2 linked regions of the Roseivirga sp. BDSF3-8 genome follow. Each later gene encodes a partner of the first gene's protein in a complex. Links are inferred from orthologs where the notes say so. Each region holds a gene or a part of one and is shown in the gene's direction. Other genes may lie near its edges.

The links. The genes of interacting proteins can lie anywhere in the genome.
Region 2: rpmB (region 1) and AB9P05_RS12105 share a complex: the UniProt entries of both Escherichia coli proteins name them as parts of the 50S ribosomal subunit. The link is inferred for Roseivirga sp. BDSF3-8 from one-to-one orthologs.

Annotation. Positions count from the first base shown.
Region 1 is NZ_JBGNFV010000001.1:2,574,724-2,577,544, reverse strand. It holds rpmB (50S ribosomal protein L28), read left to right. Parts: upstream 1-1,203; coding sequence 1,204-1,440; downstream 1,441-2,821. Other genes in the region: ftsY (signal recognition particle-docking protein FtsY), read left to right, coding at 1,888-2,821; AB9P05_RS10700 (DUF4295 domain-containing protein), read left to right, coding at 1,655-1,804; rpmG (50S ribosomal protein L33), read left to right, coding at 1,470-1,652; rocD (ornithine--oxo-acid transaminase), read right to left, coding at 1-923.
Region 2 is NZ_JBGNFV010000001.1:2,937,959-2,941,355, reverse strand. What follows is about bases 386-3,155. They hold AB9P05_RS12105 (type B 50S ribosomal protein L31), read left to right. Parts: upstream 386-1,534; coding sequence 1,535-1,777; downstream 1,778-3,155. Other genes in these bases: AB9P05_RS12095 (ATP-binding protein), read left to right, coding at 3,047-3,155; AB9P05_RS12100 (GlmU family protein), read left to right, coding at 1,864-3,084; AB9P05_RS12110 (hypothetical protein), read right to left, coding at 386-1,324. Also shown: more of AB9P05_RS12110, read right to left, coding at 1-385; more of AB9P05_RS12095, read left to right, coding at 3,156-3,397.

The DNA of each region.
Region 1 (2,821 bases):
GGGTTCCCCCCAAAGGTGGAGCCATGCTGGCCGGGCTTGATCACTTCCATGATATGATCATCCGTAAGTACGGCTGAAACAGGATACACCCCCCCGGAAATGGCCTTTCCAAGAATTAGCATGTCTGGCCGGACGTATGTCTCCTGCCTCTCACAGGGGCCCTGGCAGCTACAATTTCCGCAAATAGCAAGCAAGCTACCAGTACGGGCAATACCAGTTTGTATCTCGTCCGCAATGAAAAGAATATCATGACGGGTACATACTTCGCGTACCTTCGGGATGTAATCATCTGCAGGGGTATATACACCGGCCTCTCCCTGAATTGGCTCAACCAGAAAACCAACCACGTGCTTATGCTCTGCAATGGCCTTTTCTAGAGCATTCACATCATCGTATGGTATACGAACAAAGCCAGGTGTAAACGGACCAAAATTGTTCCGGGCATTATCGTCATTACTAAAAGAGATAATCGTGGTAGTACGTCCGTGAAAGTTGTTATCGCATACGATGATCACTGCCTCATCTGCAGGTATGCCTTTTTTCTCGTACCCGTATTTCCGGCAAATCTTAATGGCTGTTTCCACTCCTTCAGCCCCGGTGTTCATTGGCAACACTCTGTCAAATCCGAAGTACTCAGTAATATACTGTTCGTAAACTCCTAGAATATCATTATAAAAAGCCCGGGAGGTGAGGGTAAGGGTTTCGGCCTGATCCTTCATGGCCTGAATGATGCGGGGATGACAATGACCCTGGTTAACTGCCGAATAGGCAGAAAGAAAGTCAAAATATTTATGACCTTCCACATCCCACACGTAAACGCCTTCACCTCGTGATAAAACGACAGGAAGGGGGTGGTAGTTATGGGCACCGTGCCGGTTTTCCAGCGCTATCGCCTGACTGCTGCTTTTTACGGCTTCCATCATATGCAAACGTTTTAAATGACTTAATAGGGCAGCAATTTAGAGCATTTGCCCCTAATAAAAAATGGAGAATCAGGGCACAGTGATTTAAATGTAACGGGAAGTTATAAATAGCTTCCGGACAGATACAATAGCCTCAGAAACCTTTGACAAATCACATATCGTTCATAGAGAGTCAGAAATATATTTGAATGGCACTTGAAATTATGAAATAGAATTAAGATATTTGCAAACTATTTCGGAAACCGAATTTCTGATCAAGGAATTTAAAGATATTTAAGACATGGCTAGAGTTTGTCAGATCACCGGTAAGCGCGCCAGAGTGGGTAACAACGTTTCTCACGCGAATAACAAAACTAAGAGGAAGTTTATGCCGAACCTTCAAAAGAAGAGGTTCTATCTTCCTGAGGAGGATAAGTGGATCACTCTTAAGGTTTCTGCATCAGCGCTTAGGACGATCAATAAGAACGGTATTACTGCCGTTTTGAAAGAAGCTAAGGAAAAAGGTATCCTCGTTTAATCAGGCAGTAACTGTAAACTGGAAAGATCATGGCTAAAAAAGGTAATAGAGTACAGGTAATTCTGGAGTGTACTGAACACAAAAACAGTGGTCAACCCGGCACATCCAGGTACATTACCACTAAGAACCGGAAAAACACTCCTGAGCGTATGGAGTTGAAAAAGTATAACCCGATTCTTAAGAAATATACTGTTCACAGAGAAATTAAGTAATCATGGCTAAGAAAGTAGTTGCAACCCTTAAGAAAGAAGGCGGCAGAACATTTGCTAAAGTGATCAGAGCCGTGAAATCAGAAAAAACCGGTGCTTATACATTCCGTGAAGAAATGGTTCCTGCCGATCAGGTAAAGGATTTTCTGAAATAAAAAATATTCAGCTTATTAGTTGCGAAAAGTCCCTTTCTAAGGGACTTTTTTGTATATTTTCCTGTAGTTTTTTCATATAGCACATGGGTCTTTTCGGATTTTTTTCAAAAGAAAAAAAAGAAAAGCTTGATGAAGGTCTCCAAAAGTCCAATCAGAGCTTTTTTAATAAACTAGGCAAAGCCATTGCCGGTAAGTCCACCGTGGACGAAGAAGTACTGGATGAGTTGGAAGAAATACTGATTACTTCTGATGTCGGGGTTAATACCACCATCAAGATCATCAGACGAATCGAAGAAAGAGTGGCCCGTGATAAATATATGAGTGTAAGCGAGCTGGACGCCATTCTGCGGGAAGAAATTGCTACTCTCCTTACTGAAAACAACACCGAAGACCTAAAGGATTTTACTACCCCTGCTGATAAAAAGCCCTACGTAATACTCGTAGTAGGAGTAAACGGGGTCGGTAAAACCACTACGATAGGCAAGCTAAGTGCCCAGTTCAAGAAGCGTGATAAGAAAGTAATCTTAGGCGCAGCCGATACCTTTAGAGCTGCAGCAGTAGATCAGTTAATTTTATGGGGAGAGCGCACAGGTGTGCCTGTAATCTCTCATGGCATGAACACCGATCCTGCCTCTGTAGCATTTGATACGGTAAAAAAGGGGGTGGACGAGGGCGCTGATGTGGTGATCATCGACACCGCCGGACGCCTGCATACTAAAGTAAATCTGATGAACGAGCTATCTAAAATTAAGCGCGTTATTCAGAAGTTTATTCCTGAAGCTCCACATGAAGTACTTCTTGTACTAGATGGCAGCACGGGACAAAACGCCCTCATTCAAGCCCGGGAGTTCACCAAAGCAACAGAAGTCACCTCTCTTGCCATCACCAAACTGGATGGTACCGCTAAAGGTGGTGTGGTTATCGGCATCTCTGATGAGTTTAAGATTCCCGTTAAATACATCGGGGTAGGTGAAAAAGTTGAAGACCTGCAGGTATTTAACCGCTTCGAATTCGTCG
Region 2 (3,397 bases), 360 kb from region 1 along the record:
CCGGATCCGACACGGAGACCATCTGCGTGGTAATTGCTGATGAGTAGGCCCCAATGCTACTTTTGCTCTTAATTCCCATCACGGTGAGGTACTCTCCTGTATTCCAGGAAATAATCTGTTCCAGCACAAACCCCTCTCCTTCCATACCAGGAAGTTTCCAGTACTTTTCGGGATCTTTGAGGTATCGGAAATAGCCCCTGTCTGAAACATCGATTTTAGGTGTTATTGTCCGGCTGGTAGAGTACTTGGGCATGCCTTTTTGGTTGCCTTCGGCATTCATCCATATCACCTGAAAGAAATAGGGGTATATCACATCGGTTGCTGTTACCCCTAACCATCCGGGCATATTCCATTCTCCATCTCTCCCCTTGTTTTTATCTATCGCCTGCAACTGACGATACATGCTATCCAGTTCTGCTGTAAAGTTGGTCCTGACCTTCTCATTCAGGTTTTTGAGATTGTTTTCGGTTTTAGCGCGTTCAGGAAAGCTGTAACTGTGAAAATCCAGGCTCAGAAGGGTTAGCAGCATGCTGCCGAGTATGAGTCCTGCTGTTACAAAGAGTATATCTCTTGTATCCAGTTGTTCCTTTCGGCTAAGCAGGGCGAGTTTGATGAAAGGCATGCCCATCGTAAATACCAGGAAAAGAATAGCCAGAACGGCAAGGAGGAAAGGGGATACGCGAAATTTCTCAGTGTTGAAGGCACTTTTGTCTCTAAGTCCTGTCAATGTCCATTCAGCATTGTCGCCCATCCGGAGAGGTTGCTCGTAATGGAGATAATTAAATCCGCCTATGGCTATTTCTGATACGCCATGAGCCACTGTATCATGTAAAAAGGTGGAATTATAGGCAGAAGGGAGGGTTGAGTATATGGCCTTTTCATTTCTGAACAGGACGTACTCGTCAAACTTTTGCCTGAGAAGCCCCTGCAGGAGGGTCTCAATGGGAAGGCGCACGAGCATGGAATCCTTCAAGCTCTCAGAGTAAAACAGGAGGCCTGGCCTGCCTTGGGTGTAGTGGACGAATAAACTGTCTTTGGATTTCTCTACGAGGAAAGTAGCACAGTCGGAATTGCCGCATGGCTCCAGTTCAGTTTTATCTATGAGTTCGAATACAGCAGAAAGGTTATCTTTACCCTGCCGGCTTGCGGACTTTTTGAGGCTGATGAATTTTTGCTCCAGATTGGAAGATATCTGTGAGAGTATCCGGTAGTTTTGACGATGGAGGAAAACCTCGCGATTTTGGGCGTATACAAAGAAATAGTATAGCAGGCCTGCGACCAGCGAAAGTGAAGTGATCAGCGATATCTTAGTCTGGCGAGTCATAGTGGCTTTATATTTCCCGGCTTAAGCTACAAAATATGAGGTCGATTACTGAAAAATACCTTAGTTTTGCCGTTATAACTCTTAATTTACTGGTTACTAAGCAGGTAACCCTATCCAAAAAATTAACAAGGCACGCTTGTAAATAAGGAAAGCGCACGTTATCTTTGTGCCTCTTTTAGAAAAGCTAGTGCGAAGAAAAATACGGCAACGATGAAAAAGGGCATCCATCCTGAATATAGAGAAGTAGTATTTCACGACACGACGAGCGATACAAAGTTCATCACTCGTTCTACTGTTGATACCAAAGATACCATCGACATGGACGGCACGACTTACCCCCTTGTTAAAGTCGAGGTAAGCTCTGAATCACATCCTTTCTACACTGGTAAGAAGGTATTCGTGGATACAGCCGGTCGCGTGGAGAAATTCAACAGACGCTACAAGAAGAAGTAATCTTCTCCCGCCCCAAGCCGATAAAAAATATTGCGATAAAGTCTTACGGTCTAGTGTGTCCGTAAGACTTTTTTATTTTTGCGGGTATGAATATCGTATTGTTCGATCAATCCCCGGCGAGGGAGCAATTGCTTCCCTTTACTTTTACCCGTCCTGTGGCATCTATACGCACAGGTATACTCACCATTGGTGAAAAATGGGAGAGGTGGCTTGCGCCGCATATCCAGGGTGCTATTTTCAGCCACAGTACTGCCCGCCACCTATCTGTCAGGTATCCGCTACTGCTACAGGATGACAACCTGCTTATCAGCGGGCACCTTTGCCCCGACGAAAAACTGGTGGAAACGATCCGAAACCTGAAGCCTGGCAGCCTATTACAGCAAGCGGGAAATGTGCTTGCCCTGCGCACCAGCCGATCTCAGGCTGAGACTTTCACTTCTGAAGGCCAGACAAACGACCTTGAAGCAGTTGAGTATGAAGGCTCATTCTCCCGGATTGACTATCCCTGGGATATTTTCAGCAAAAATGCCGAACAGATCCGGCTGGATTTCACGCTAATCACACGTGAAAGAGCGTCGGCCCCTCTGCGTGATGAATTTACCAAGGTGTATGGCATGGGCAACCTGTTTATCGAAGAGGGGGCCGAAATACGGGCCGCAATCATTGATGCGGAAAGCGGTCCTGTATACATAGGGAAGGACGCTCACGTACACGAAGGTGCCATCATTAAAGGCCCCTTTGCTTTGTGTGAAGGCTCTCATATTAATATGGGTGCTAAAATGCGCGGGGACTCAACTGTAGGCCCATTCTCTAAAGTAGGTGGTGAGGTGAGCAACAGCGTAATTTTTGGCTATAGCAATAAGGGGCACGAAGGGTTTCTAGGAAACTCGGTCATTGGTGAATGGTGCAACCTGGGAGCAGATACGAATACGAGTAACCTGAAAAATAACTATGCGCCGGTAAAGTTATGGAGCTATGCAAAGGGAGGTTTTGCCAACAGCGGCCTTCAGTTTTGCGGGCTCATGATGGGTGATCATAGCAAGTGCGGAATTAACACCATGTTTAACACTGGCACTGTGGTGGGGGTATCTGCTAATATATTCGGCTCGGGCTTTCCGCGAAACTTCATCCCTTCCTTTGCCTGGGGCGGGGCCAATGGCTTTACCACTTTCCAGCTTAAAAAGTCCTATGAGGTAGCCGAACTGGTGATGCAGAGGCGAGGTGTGGACCTGAGTGAGGCAGACAAGTCCATACTGGATTATGTATTTAATGAAACTGCCCAATATCGTAACTGGGAAAAAGCCTGAGCTTATGCGATTTGCGGACATACCCGGCTTGCCGGAGACAAAAAAATACCTGGTGAGCGCAGTGGACAAGGACCACCTGGCTCATGCCCTGCTGTTTAGCAGCCGGGAAGGAGGCGCCGGCCTGGCTACCGCACTGGCTTTTGCCACTTACCTAAACTGTACGGATAAGCAGGAACACGATAGCTGCGGACAGTGTGCGAGCTGTGTGAAAAATGATAAGTTTATTCATCCGGACCTGCACTTTGCATTTCCTGTAAGTTCTACAAAGAAGGTTTCCGGTAAGGATGTGGTAAGCGCGAGCTTTATGGCCGAT